DNA from 3 places in the Herbaspirillum sp. C9C3 genome. Region 2 is predicted to be linked to each of the others. Evidence: predicted binding sites of a transcription regulator. Region 2 holds the regulator's gene; each other region holds the start of a gene.
The links. Region 2 encodes LexA, which represses DNA repair genes until DNA is damaged. Its sites were predicted from a motif close to ACTGTATNNNNATACAGT; they were not measured.
Positions count from the first base shown of each region.

Region 1: HNO82_RS00195 (PA0069 family radical SAM protein) is a predicted target of LexA. The motif match lies at 2,179-2,196, and genes of this name have one in related genera.
Region 3: HNO82_RS11540 (ATP-dependent helicase) is a predicted target of LexA. The motif match lies at 2,066-2,083, and genes of this name have one in related genera.

Region 1 is NZ_JABFMQ010000001.1:42,805-47,514, forward strand. It holds gene HNO82_RS00185 (DUF779 domain-containing protein) at 1-27, shown strand, start outside; gene HNO82_RS00190 (sigma-54-dependent Fis family transcriptional regulator) at 8-2,023, opposite strand; gene HNO82_RS00195 (PA0069 family radical SAM protein) at 2,212-3,456, shown strand; gene HNO82_RS00200 (leucine-rich repeat-containing protein kinase family protein) at 3,516-4,710, shown strand, end outside.
Region 2 is NZ_JABFMQ010000001.1:207,757-212,466, forward strand. It holds gene HNO82_RS01015 (tetratricopeptide repeat protein) at 1-1,853, opposite strand, end outside; gene lexA (transcriptional repressor LexA) at 2,067-2,726, opposite strand; gene rpsF (30S ribosomal protein S6) at 3,055-3,420, shown strand; gene priB (primosomal replication protein N) at 3,442-3,741, shown strand; gene rpsR (30S ribosomal protein S18) at 3,796-4,080, shown strand; gene rplI (50S ribosomal protein L9) at 4,107-4,559, shown strand.
Region 3 is NZ_JABFMQ010000010.1:9,959-14,668, reverse strand. It holds gene lolD (lipoprotein-releasing ABC transporter ATP-binding protein LolD) at 1-538, opposite strand, end outside; gene HNO82_RS11545 (lipoprotein-releasing ABC transporter permease subunit) at 531-1,796, opposite strand; gene HNO82_RS11540 (ATP-dependent helicase) at 2,124-4,247, shown strand; gene HNO82_RS11535 (hypothetical protein) at 4,319-4,710, shown strand, end outside.

The DNA of each region.
Region 1 (4,710 bases), 160 kb from region 2:
GCGCCGCTCAGTGCCCGCGTGACTTGAAGCGCCGGTAGAGCGTATTGCGCGACACGCCCAGCGCCTTGGCAGCGGCGCTGACGTTGCCGTCATGGGTGTGCAGGGCGCGCTCGATGGCAGCCCATTCGCTGTCGTGCATGGAGAGCGATTTTTCGCGTTTTTCTTCATATGCCATGTGTACCGGCATCTCGCAAGCCGCCTGCACGGGCGCCGCCTCTTCCAGAAAGTCATCTGGCAGGTGTTCCACCCCTATCCAGGCCTGGCCCTCGGCCATGGCCAGGGAGGTGCGGATCAGGTTGGAGAGCTGCCGCAGATTGCCCGGCCAGCGGCTGGCCTGCAGCAGGGCCAGGGCCTGGGTATCGAAGCGCGGCGCGTCGGCGCCGCCTTCCTGCTCCAGAATGCGCTCGATCAGGCCGACCAGGTCGCTGCGTTCGCGCAGAGCTGGCAGCTTCACCTGCAAGCCGTTGATACGGTAGTACAGGTCTTCGCGGAAGGCATGACGCGCGGCCATTTCGCGCAGTGGCTGGTTGGTGGCGCACACCAGCGCGAAGTCCACCGGGATGACGCGCTGGCTGCCCAGGGGCGTCACCGCGCGTTCCTGCAAGACCCGCAGCAGGCGGCCTTGCAGGGCCAGCGGCATGTCGCCGATCTCATCGAGGAAGAGGGTGCCGCCCTGGGCCTGGGCGATCTTGCCCAGCGCTCCCTTGCGACGCGCACCGGTGAAAGCGCCGTCTTCATAGCCGAACAGTTCGGCCTCGATCAGATTCTCCGGAATGGCCGAGCAATTCACGGCCACGAAAGGCGCTGCGCCTGTCCGGGTTTGCGTGGCCCGGAAGCGCGCGCTCTCGCGGTGGATGGCCTGAGCCAGCCATTCCTTGCCGGTACCGGTCTCGCCGGTGATGAGGATGGGAATATCGCGGTCGATGACCTTGCGCAACTTGGCGATGAGGGCGCTCATGCGAGCGTCGCCGGTATCGAGTGCCTGCAGGCCGGGACGCGGCGGGCCTGCATGAGGCCGTGCTACGGGCGCCGGGCGGGCGGCGGGGATCGTGTGCGGCGTATCGATGATGGCTTCGCGCGCATTCTGGAAATGCTGGTCGCGCAGCCGCAGTTCGGCCCGTCCATGGATGCGGATGCCGTTGTGCAGGCACAGCTCCAGCAAGCCCGGGGCGGCCTTGCGATGGTGCTCGAACAGCAGCGACAGCGGTACCCCGAAGAGCGATGCGAAGGTATGCGATTGCAGCGCCGCCAGCGTCAGCCCCAACTGGAACTGCGCACTGCGGTTGGCCGCCAGGAAGCGTCCGCCCGGGGTGAAGCTGACGATGCCTTCGACCAGCGTGCCGACGAATTCGGCACGGCTGTGGAAGTGCAGGGTGATGCAATCGGGGAAGCTGCCGGCCAGCAGGTGGTTTTCTATCATCTGCGCCGACATGCGTACCAGCGCCATGGTGTGCTTGTGGAAGCTGCCGCATTCGCCGGAGACGTCCAGCACCCCCAGCACCTGGCCGCGATGGTCGAAGATGGGGGCGGCTGAACAGGTCAGGAAACGGTTGGCATCCAGATAGTGCTGCTGGGCATGTACGGTGGTCGGCTTCTGCTCGAACAGGGCCGTACCGATGGCATTGGTGCCACGCAATTGTTCCGACCAGCATCCACCCGGACCCAGCGCCACGCGGTCGGCCTTGGCCAGGAAATCGCTGTCGCCCAGGGTGTGCAGGATGGTACCTTCGGCGTCCGACAGGATCACCATGCTGTGGGTATTGCGGATCTGGTCGTAGAGGGTTTCCATGACCGGGCGGGCGTGGCCGGAGAGGGCCTGGTTGGCTTCCAGCGTCTGTGCCAGGTCGGCGCGCGAGAGCGCGTCCAAGTCGGGCCGCTGGCCGCGCGTGATGCCGTAGGACGAGCTGCGCTGGTGCGAGCGTTCGATAGCCTGCAGATCCAGCAGCGCATCGGCGCCGGACTGCACCAGGGGCGAGGCGCCCAGCAATGCACCGGCAGCGCGCCGGTTTGCCTGGTATTGCATCCTTGTCTCCTTGGGACCTCGGGTGGTCCTTGTTCCCCCTTTGTGGTCGCTTTCTTCGCTGATGGGAAGCTGAGGGTGAACAAGCATAACCGATTAATGCGGCACCCGGACAAATTGAAACAGCATTTGCAGTGCGCCCCAAGTGAAGGCAAAATACTGTTCATATATACAGTATCGTTGAGCTTGCCTTGGCTTCCTTCCCCAAATTCCCGCAGGGCATTGCCCGGCCTTTTCCTGACCAGCCTGCGCCTCCTGGCGAGGATGACGCCACCCTCACGCCGGAAACCTTCGTCCATCGCAACCAGGTCGCGCGCAAGGGTCGGGGAGCCGTCACCAATCTGCGCGGGCGCTACGAATCGGTGGCGCGGGAAGAGTTCGATGATGGCTGGCAGGCGGTCAGTTTTGCCGCCGTCGAGCCGCTTGCAGCCGAGGTGATGGAGGATGACGAGCCGCCGCGCCTGAAGACCATCGTCACCGAGGAAGACGCGCGCTCCATCATCAGCCGCAACAGCTCGCCGGACCTGCCGTTCTCGCTCTCGCTCAATCCCTACCGGGGTTGTGAGCATGGCTGCATCTACTGCTTTGCACGGCCCTCGCACAGCTATCTGGGCCTCTCGCCCGGTCTGGATTTCGAAAGCCGGCTGGTCGCCAAGCGCAATGCGCCCGACCTGCTGCTGCGCGAACTGGCAAAGCCGTCCTATGAACCCGACACCATCACGGTGGGCATCAATACCGATGCCTACCAGCCCATCGAGCGCGAGCACCAACTGACCCGGCGCATCCTGCAGATCCTGCACGATTGCGAGAACCCGGTGGCGATGATTACCAAGTCTTCCCTGATCGAGCGCGACATCGACTTGCTGGCCCCGATGGCCGCCAAGGGGCAGGCCATCGTCGCGGTCACCATCACCACGCTCGATGCCGCCATTGCACGCACGCTGGAGCCGCGCGCGGCCAGCCCGGCGCGGCGGCTGCGGGTGATTCGTACCCTGGCCGAGGCGGGTATTCCGGTCAGCGTATCGATTGCCCCGGTGATTCCCTTCGTGACCGAGCCAGACCTGGAACGTGTGATGGAAGCCGCCGTCGACGCCGGTGCGCGGCAAGCGGGCTACATCGTGCTGCGCCTGCCGTGGGAAGTCAGCCCGCTGTTTCGGCAGTGGCTGCAGGCGCACTTCCCCGACCGGGCGGCGCGGGTGATGAACCGCATCCAGGACATGCGCGGCGGCAAGGATTACGACGCCGACTTCGCCACCCGCATGCGTGGCACCGGCGTCTGGGCCGACCTGCTGCACCAGCGTTTCGAGAAGGCCAGCCGGCGGCTCGGCATCGATCACCGCAACCGGGCCTTTGCCACGCTGGATGCCAGCCGTTTTCGGCGACCGCAGGCGAGGTCCGGCAGATCACCAGGCGATGCCCAGCTGGATCTGTTCTGAAGGGCCGGGCGGGCACTGTTAAACTCCGCGCTTTCTGACGTTTTTCTTCACCTCTCTGCATGCACACCCTGGAACAATTGCGCAGCGGCGCCCTGAAAGGCATTACCCGCCTGTCTCTGTCGTGCGGCCTGCGCGAATTCCCGCCAGAAATCTTCACACTGGCTGAAACCCTGGAGATTCTGGACCTGAGCGGGAACGCGCTGGCTGCCTTGCCCGACGACCTGCCGCGCTTGCGTCGCTTGCGCATCGTGTTCTGTTCCGACAATGCCTTTACCGTATTGCCAACCGTGCTGGGGCGCTGTCCTGCGCTGGAAATGATCGGGTTCAAGGCCAACCGCATCGAACACGTCCCCGCCGAATCGCTGCCGCCTTCGCTGCGCTGGCTGGTGCTGACCGACAATCGCATCACCCGGCTGCCCGCCAGCATCGGGCAATGCAGTCGCCTGCAAAAGCTGATGCTGGCCGGGAACCGCCTGCGCACCTTGCCATCGGAACTGGCGGCCTGCCGCCATCTGGAACTGTTGCGCCTGTCGGCCAATACACTGGAGGCGTTTCCACACTGGCTGCTGACCCTGCCGCGTCTGAGCTGGCTGGCCATGGCCGGCAATGCCTGGTGCGCGGCGGTGGAAGAAGCGGCAGACCGCCATGCTCAGGTGGCGGCAATCCACTGGCGGGATCTGCAACTGGCCGACAAGCTGGGCGAGGGTGCTTCCGGCGTGATCTACGCCGCTCGCTGGAAGGACGCGAACAAGACGCAGCCGGTGGCGCTGAAGCTCTTCAAGGGTGCCGTCACCAGCGACGGCCTGCCCGAGCGCGAGATGGCGGCCTGCATCATGGCCGGCCGCCATCGCGGGCTGATTCCCGTGCTGGGGCGATTGCAAGGTCATCCGCAAGCGGTGCAGGGACTGGTCATGCCGCTGATTGATCGCGATTTCAAGGTATTGGCCGGCCCGCCTGACCTGCAATCCTGTACGCGCGATGTCTATGCGCAAGGCTTCATGCTGACCTGGAGCCAGGTGATCGTCATTGCACGCGATATCGCCTCGGCAGCAGCTCACCTGCATGCGCAGGGCATCGTGCATGGCGACCTCTACGGTCACAACATCCTGCATCGGGAGGGTGAAGCCCTGCTCGGCGATTTCGGTGCGGCCTGGTTCTACGATGTCGAACAGCCCCATGCCTGGGGTGTGCAGGCCATGGAAGTGCGGGCCTATGGCTGTCTGCTGGAAGAGTTGCTAGCGCATGGCCAGCCGG
Region 2 (4,710 bases):
TTCTGGAGCCAGCGCCAATCCGGTACATGTGGCACCAGGGCCCAGGTCGGATGGCCCAGGGCACCGGCCAGGTGAACCACGGAGGTGTCGACGCTGATCATCAGGTCCATATTGTGGATGGCTGCGGCGGTATCGGCGAAGTCCGTGCACAGATCGCCCAGGTTGTGAACCTTCTGGTCTGGCGGCAGGGTGCGCAGCCCTTCGGTGGGCTTGCCTTTCTGTAAAGAGTAGAACTCGATGTTTGGCAGGCTGAACAATCTGGCAAATTTGTTCAGGCTGATGGAGCGATGGCGGTCGTTGCCGTGTTCCGGATTGCCGGCCCAGACTACGCCCACACGCAGCTTGCCTGGTGCCGCGCCGCCCATGGCGGCGATGCGCTCGCGCCAGACCTCGACCAGGGCCGGATCGGCTGCCAGATAGCTCGGGAATGCCGGGATGTCTTCCACCGTATCGGTTCCCAGTGCGTAGGGCAGGCTCATGAGCACATAGGCGCAGTCGCAGGGTGGCAGCGGATCGCTTTCGCGGATGAGCGTGATTTCCGGTGTGAAGGACTGGAACAGCCGGTACAGAGGATTCTTGACGTGCAGCGCCACCCGCGCGCCCTGTGCGACCAGCAGCCGGACATAACGGAGGAACTGGATGCTGTCGCCGAAGCCTTGCTCGTGCATCAGGAGGATGTACTTCCCGGCCAGCGAGGACTTTCCATCCCATTTCGGGATGATGCCGAAGAGCTTGTGGATCAACTTGTAGACATGGGCGCGCTCGCGCGTGACCAGACGGCTTTCGTGGCAGGCCCAGCCTTCCTTAAGTTCGCCGTGCAGCAACAGGCTCAAGGCCAGGTTGTGTTGCGCCGTCGGATAGTTGGGGCGCAGCGTCAATGCCTTGCGGAAGTTGGCTACGGCCTCATGGGTGTCGCCGTGATCATGCAGGACTGCGCCCATGTTGTTGTAAGTCAGCGCCTGCCTGGGATCCAGTTCGAGGGCCTTGTTGAAGAGCTGCATGGCATCCTCGAAGCGGTCCTGGGTCGCAAAGAGGCTGGAAGCAAGGCGGATGTAGCTGTTGGGATCCCTGGGGGCAATCTCGATGATGCGTTGCAGGTGCTCGTGCGCTTCGCTGATTTTCTCCAGTTTCAGATAGGCATCGGCGATCTTGATCTGGGCATAGGTGTCTTGAGGGTCGAGCAGGATGGCCGTCTTGAGCGATTCCAGTGCTTCCTTGTACATCTCCATGCCGTAAAACGCCTCGCCCAAGGCGGTATGTCCGGGTGCGAAACTGATGTCCAGTTCCAGCGATTTGAGAATCGTGGCCACCGCCTCCTGGTAGCGTTTGGCCTCGACCAGGGCGCGACCGAGGTGGGACAGGGGGCCGGGAGCATCCGGCTCCCGTTTGACTGCGTCCTCGAAGTAGGCAATGGAGGCTTCCGGGTCATTCTTTTCGTGCAGCGCATTGGCCAGGCCGATGCGTGCTGCCCGGTTTTCCCGGTCTAGCGAAATGGCCTGCTCGTACAGCTTGATGGCCTCGTCCACCCGGTCCTGTGCCAGCACGGCGGCGGCCAGGTTGCTGAGGTATTCGGCATTGGCGGGATCGGCCGCAAAGGCCTTGCGCAAATAGTGCTCAGCCTCCGGGTGCAGTCCCTCCTGGGTGGCGATCAGGCCGCGCGCGTGATTGGCGAAAACCAGTTCCGGGTCGCGTTTGAGAACGGCCACGCAGATGGCCTTGGCTTGTTCGGTCTGGCGACTGTCCAGCAGATCGAGACTCTTGCGGACATCCAGCAGATCCTGCAGGTTGGCCTTGGCGGCGGCCGGGGCCGGAACGGGTTTGCCGTGCTTGTTGCTGCTCTTGCGCGTCGACATCGAAAGGGGTCCTCTTGGTTGGGCGCATCGCTGGCGCCGGACATAGCTATCCAGCAGGCATGATATGCGCAACCCGTCACTTGCGAAGAGCTGAATAGAAAGCAAAAAACCTCCGTTTTAGGCGGAGGTTGATGCAGCAAGAGACGGCGCGCAGCCTGCTGGAGCGGCTTGCGGCCTGCTCGCCTGGTGCGGGGCGGTGGGCTGCCCCGGGGATCAGTTCCAGCTGCGCAGCAATCCGACGGCCAGTCCTTCGAGGGCGAACTGGTCTTCTTCCGGCTTGACGATGATGGGTTCGAATTCCGGATTCTCGGGGAAGAGGGTGATGACGCTGCCGGTCTTCTGATAGCGCTTGACCGTGACTTCATCGGCCAGGCGGGCCACCACGATCTGGCCGTTGCGCGCCTGATCGGCGCGGCGCACTGCCAGCAGATCGCCGTCGAGGATGCCGGCGTCGCGCATGGACATGCCGCGCACCTTGAGCAGGTAATCCGGCTTGGCCGGGAACATGGCCGGGTCGACCTGGTAGGTCTTTTCCACATGTTCCTGGGCGAGGATGGGCGAACCCGCCGCCACCCGTCCGATCAGTGGCAGGCTCAGCTGCATCAGCGCCGGATGGGGCAGGGCCATTTGTCGTGCTGCCACGGATCCTGGGAGCGCGCAGGACTCGCGCAGGCGGATGCCGCGCGAGGTGCCGGGAGAAATCTCGATGGCCCCCTTGCGGGCCAGGGCCTGCAGATGCTCTTCGGCCGCATTGGCGGAGCGAAAGCCCAATTCGGCGGCGATCTCTGCGCGCGTGGGAGGGAAGCCGGTGTTCTCGATGGCGTTCTTGATCAGGTTCAGGATCTGTTCCTGGCGCGCAGTCAGTTTGAGCATGGGGGTGGCCTTTCTCGGAGGGAAGGCTGTCTGGATGAACAGTCTGTATTTTTATACAGGTACAATCCTTGTGTCAACGGCAACATGCACTTTGCGAGGCGGAAAAGGCAATCTTTCTCCTGCATATATATAGGCAGACACATGAGATTTGATGCCGCCAAGTCGGAAAGTGTGGCGCGCTGACCGCTCGATCTCACCGCCGGGGCGGCGTTTGTGGGCTCCGACATTGCCCTGGTGGGCGAAAGCTAGTATGATCTCGGGTTTTCCTCTTCCCACACCCGTCTTGACGCCGGGGTGGGCGTCTTCAATAAGTCCATAAGGAGTCTACATGCGTCATTATGAAATCGTATTTATCGTCCACCCGGACCAAAGCGAGCAAGTGCCGGCGATGATCGAGCGTTACAAGGGCATCGTCACCACCCGCGGCGGCAAGGTCCACCGTGTCGAAGATTGGGGCCGTCGTCAACTGGCCTACCAGATCCAGAAGCTGGCCAAGGCTCACTACGTCTGCCTGAACATCGAAGTCGACAGCGAAACGCTGGCTGAAATCGAAACCGGCTTCAAGTTCAACGACGCCGTCCTGCGCCACCTGACCGTCAAGATGAAGAAGGCCGAAACCGGTCCTTCCCCCATCCTGAAGGCAGTGCAGAAGGAAGACGCGGCCAAGAGCCGTACCGAAGCACCGGCAGCTTAAGCGCTGCGAACATCGCGGAGAGTGAACCAGTTTCAAGTCATCGCCAGCCTGGCAGAACGTGATGTTTTACGTTACACGCCGGCCGGTATCCCGATTGTCACTGCCAGGTTGCAGCATCAGTCGGAACAGATGGAAGCTGGCATGCAGCGTCAGGTCGAATTCGAGATCGCAGCGCTGGCAGCAGGGGAAATCTCCGGTGCCCTCAACAAGGCGGCACTGGGGGAAGTCTTCCGGTTCACCGGCTTTCTGGCCCGCAGGAATCGCAACAGCAAGAGTGTCGTGTTTCATATCGTTGATTTTGGCCCGGTCGCGTCGGATTGAAGACGCAAGGTAGCCAAACAGACCTTACCCAATTTTTAGATACAGGAGCCAACCATGGCATTCGGTAAAAAGTTCGATAAAAGCAAGCTGAAAAACAAGCGTCAACAGCAAAACCCGCTGTTCAAGCGCAAGAAATTCTGCCGTTTCACCGCCGCTGGCGTTGAACAGGTCGATTACAAGGACGTGGACACCCTGAAGGACTTCGTCCAGGAAAACGGCAAGATCATGCCGGCACGCCTGACCGGTACCAAGGCCCACTACCAGCGTCAAGTTGACACCGCCATCAAGCGCGCGCGTTACCTGGCCCTGCTGCCGTACACCGATCTGCACAACGCCTAATCAGCGTCGAGAAATAGGAGAAAAACATGCAAGTCATTCTGTTGGAAAAAATCGTGAATCTCGGCGGTCTGGGTGATGTCGTGCGCGTCAAGGACGGTTTCGCACGCAACTTCCTGATCCCGCAACGCAAGGCCCGCCGCGCTACCGATGCAGCCATCGCTGAATTCGAAGCCAAGCGCGCCGAGCTGGAAAAGGCCGCTGCCGAGAAGCTGGCCGCCGCTCAAGCCCAAGGCGAAAAGCTGGCTGGCGCCACCGTGGAAGTCGCTCAGAAGGCCGGTGTTGACGGTCGTCTGTTCGGTTCCGTGACCAACTTCGACATCGCTGAAGCGCTGGGCAAGAAGGGCTTCGCCGTCGAAAAGTCGCAAGTGCGTCTGCCCAACGGCCCGCTGAAGATCGTTGGCGAACACCCGGTGTCGGTGGCTCTGCACACCGACGTGGTGGTCGACGTCACCATCGCAGTCAAGGGCGAGCAAGCGTAATACGCCTGTTTGCTGCAATTCGTTTTGCAATGGAAAAGCCGGGTTCGCCTGGCTTTTTTATTGTCTTTGCCTCCGGCGTCCCGCTGGCGGTCGTCGCGATCCGCCGGGATGTCGGGGGCTTCATATGGCATTCGTTCATATGAAGTGGCAG
Region 3 (4,710 bases), on a different contig from region 2:
GTTCGTCGGCCAGCACGCAGGCCGGGCGCGTGACCAGCGCGCGCGCCAGCGCCACCCGCTGGCGCTCGCCGCCGGAAAGTTCACCCGGCCGGTGCGTCACGCGTTGCGCCAGGCCGACCTTGTCCAGCATCTCGCGGGCCTGTTCCTGCGCCTCGGCACGCTTGATGCGGCGGATCATCAGCGGCATGGCCACATTGTCCAGCGCAGAGAATTCCGGCAACAGGTGGTGGAACTGGTAGACGAAGCCCAGCGACTGGTTGCGCAGGGTTCCGCGCTCGCGCTCACCCAGGCTGGCGAAATCCTTGCCCAGCAGGCTCACGGTACCGCTGCTGGGGGTATCGAGCCCGCCCAGCAAGTGCAACAGGGTCGACTTGCCGGAACCGGAGGCGCCGACGATGGCGACCTGCTCGCCATGGTAGACGTCGATATCGACATTGCCCAACACCTTCACGGAATATTTGCCCTGGGTGAAGGTCTTGCCCAGTCCGCGCGATGAGAGCACGGCCTGGCGGTTCTTGATCGGATCAATATTATTCATAGCGCAGCGCCTCCGCCGGTTTGACACGGGCCGCTGACCAGCTCGGATAGAGCGTGGCCAGGAATGCCAGCACAACGGCCAGGCCGCCGATGGTGGTGACATCCGACCAGATCAGCTCGGACGGCAATTCGGAAATCACGTAGATGCTCTTGGGCAGGAACTGCACATGGAAGGCACGCTCGATGGCCGGCACCAGCACATCGATGTTCAGTGCCACCAGCACGCCCAGACCGACCCCGGCAGCCGTACCGATGAGGCCCACCAGTGCGCCCTGGATCACGAAGATCTTCATGATGGAACCGGGAGAGGCCCCCAGCGTGCGCAGGATGGCGATGTCGGCCTGCTTGTCGGTCACCGTCATCACCAGCGTGGACACCAGGTTGAAGGCCGCCACCGCGATGATGAGGGCGAGGATGATGAACATCATGCGCTTTTCGGTCTTCACGGCCGCGAACCAGTTGCTGTTCTGCTGCGACCAGTCGCGCAGGTAGAGGTCGCCGGTGAGAGTGTGGGCCAGTTGCTGAGTCACTTCCGGGGCCTGCAGCATGTCGCGGATGCGCAGGCGCACGCCGGTAGGGGCATCCATGCGGAACAGGGTCTCGGCATCCTTGATGTCGATGAACGCCAGCGACGAGTCGAATTCATAATGGCCGGCCTCGAAGATGCCGGTTACGGTGAACTGCTTCAGGCGCGGCAGCACGCCCGCCGGGGTCACCTGCCCCTGCGGCACGATCAGCGTGACCTTGTCCCCCAGGCCCACGCGCATGCCGCGCGCCAGCTCGCCGCCGATGACGATGTTGAATTCGCCGGGCTTGAGCGAATCGAAACTGCCCTGCTTGATCTGCCCGGCCACGTCGGACACCTTGCGCTCTTCTTCGGGCAGCACGCCGCGCACCATGACGCCGCGCAGGTTGTCGTCACGCGTCATCATGCCCTGACCGGACACGTAGGGCGCCGCGCCCAGAACTTCCGGGTTCTGGAAGGTCTGCTTGGCGACGGCCTGCCAGTCGTGCATGGCACCGGAAGCGTCAAACACCTCGATATGGGGCAGCACCGACAACATGCGATCACGGACCTCCTTCTGGAAGCCGTTCATCACCGACAGCACGACGATCAGCGCGGCCACGCCCAGCCCGATGCCGGCCATGGAAATGAGGGAAATGAAGGAAATGAAACTGTTGCGACCGCTGCGCTTGCCGGCCCGCGTGTAGCGGATACCGACCAGCCATTCGAACGGCAGGTTTTTAATCAGACTCAAAATTGCTCCGGGAGAGGGCCTGCACAATGTGCCACCAGTCGCCTCGCGCCCCAGGCTAGGGGCGCAATGCTCCGGCCGCACGCCAACACGGGCGAAGACAAAGCGCGAAGTTTGCCACAGTTTGGACCGACGGCCCATCCCTGGCCCTCAGCCGCCTGCTCGCGCCTGACCCGTAGGTCGCCCGCCGTGATGTCTATAGATTCACTTCCACGGCAGAGGTTCGCGCTCAGTGACTTCATATAAAAGCACTTCCTGATGTTGCATCATGAACTGGTTATATATACAGTATCTGCTTGCGCCCCCTCGCCCCTCCGGATTTCCCGCACCATGCCACCCGAACTCGCTCAGGACGTCCCCGACACCAGCAGCCCGCCCAGCGGCGAGCGCGATCCGTTTGCGCGCCTGAACGCGCAGCAGCGCGAGGCGGTCGAGCACGGCAGCAAGCTTCCGCCGGCACAGCAGCTGCCGCTGCTCATCGTGGCCGGTGCCGGTACCGGCAAGACCAATACCCTGGCGCACCGCGTCGCCAGGCTGATCCTCGATGGGGCCGACCCGCAGCGCATCCTGCTGCTGACCTTCTCGCGCCGGGCGGCCGCCGACATGGGCCGGCGCGTCGGCCAGGTGATCCGACAGGTCCTGGGGCTCGCGCCTGCCGACAGCCCGCCGCAACTGCCCTGGTCGGGCACCTTCCACGCCATCGGCGCGCGTCTGCTGCGCGAGTACGCGACCGTCATCGGATTGGAAGAAGACTTCACCATCCAGGATCGCGGCGATTCGGAAGACCTGATCGGCCTGCTGCGCCATGAGATGGGGCTGTCCTCGACCGACAAGCGTTTTCCGCTGAAGGCGACCTGCCTGTCCATTTATTCACGTGCGGTCAATACCCGGCAAGACCTGGGCACGGTGCTGCAAACCCAGTTCCCCTGGTGCCGGGAATGGGAAAGGCTGCTGGGCGAACTCTTTACCCGCTATGTGGAGGCCAAGGAAGCCCAGCATGTGCTGGATTACGACGACCTGCTGCTGTTCTGGGCCGACATGCTCTCGGACCCAGTGATCGCGCAGTCGGCAGGCGCGCGCTTCGACCACGTGCTGGTGGATGAATACCAGGACACCAACCGCCTGCAGGCCGAGATCCTGCAAAGGATGAAACCGGATGGCGCCGGTGTGACCGCCGTAGGCGACGATGCCCAGTCCATCTATTCCTTCCGGGGCGCCACGGTGCGCAACATCCTCGACTTTCCCGAGCTGTTCACGCAGTCGGCGCGGCTGTTGACGCTGGAACAGAACTATCGCTCCACGCAGCCCATCCTGCAGGCCTCCAATGCGGTCATCGCCGATGCGCCGGAGCGGCACCTCAAGCAGCTCTGGAGCGACAAGCCTTCCTCGCAGAAGCCGCAACTGGTGGTGATCCCGGATGAGGCCGAACAGGCGCGCTGGGTGGCCAACCGCATCCTGGCGCATCGGGAAGAAGGACTCACGCTGAAGTCGCAGGCGGTGCTCTTCCGTACCGCCACCCACAGCGCGGCGCTGGAACTGGAACTGGTCCGGCGCAACATTCCCTTCGTGAAGTTCGGCGGCCTCAAGTTCCTGGAAAGCACACACATCAAGGACCTGCTGTCCCTGCTGCGCCTGGCCCACAATCCCAGTGGGCGGATGGCGGGCTTCCGGGCGCTGCAACTGATCCCCGGGGTCGGTCCCGCTACCGCCAGGAAGGTGCTGGACCTGATGGCCGGTGCCAGCGCCCCGGCCGACGCGCTCCTGAACTTCAGCGCGCCCTCCGGCATCGCCTTGCAATGGCAGGCCTTTGCCGACACCTATGACCTGATGCGTCGCGCCAGCGCGACCTGGCCGACCGACCTCCAGGCCGCGCGCGACTGGTACCTGCCGCAGCTGGAACAACGCTACGAGGATGCCGACGCCCGCGCCGCCGACCTCGAGCAGTTGACCGCGCTGGCCAGGGGCTATGCCTCGCGCGAGAAATTCCTCACCGAACTGACCCTGGACCCGCCCGAGGCCAGCAGCGATTTCTCCGGCCCGCCCTATCGCGACGAAGATTACCTGACGCTCTCCACCATCCACTCCGCCAAGGGCCAGGAATGGCGCTCGGTCCATGTACTGAATGTGGTCGACGGCTGCATTCCGTCCGACCTGGCCACCGGCAGCGAGGCCGAGATCGCCGAGGAACGGCGTCTGCTGTACGTGGCCATGACACGCGCCAGGGAGTATCTGCACCTGGTGGTACCACAGCGCTTCTACATCACCCAGCAGACGGCGCAGGGCGAGCGCCACATCAACGGCATCCGCAGCCGTTTCATCACGCCGCGCATGCTGCCTTTCTTCGAGGACAGCCTGTGGTTCTCGGCCGAGACCAATGGCGCGCGCACGCCCATGCCCGACAGCGTGCGCATGCTGGTACGACAGCGCGCCAAAAACGCCTGGAACAAGCAATGACACTGCCTTGAAGTGAAGCTTTGTGCAGTCGACGGGGCCAAGCGGCGCGCCAGCCGCTAAAATAGCGCCCCATGAATCAACTCGACATCCTCATCCCCTTCGCCCTGCCCCCGGCCGAGCTGGCGCGCGACCTGCTGCGCCAGTGCCAGGCGCCGGCCCTGGCCATGCTGCTGGGCCGGGGCAAGGCCGTGGCGCGCCAGGCGCATGATCCGTTTTCACGCGCCCTGCCGCATGAACACTGGCTGGCCCGACGCTTCGGCCTGCCGCCTGCCGCCCAGGATTGCAGCCCGGCTGCCGCCAGCGCGCTGATGCAGCGCTTGGGCCACGCGCCCAGCGCCGGCCACTGGTTCGTGCTGCATCCGGCCCACATCCACGTGGCCCGCGATCATCTGGTGTTGACCGACATCGGCCAGCTGCAACTGGAGGAGGACGAATCGCGCCGCCTGTTCGACGCCGCCCTGCC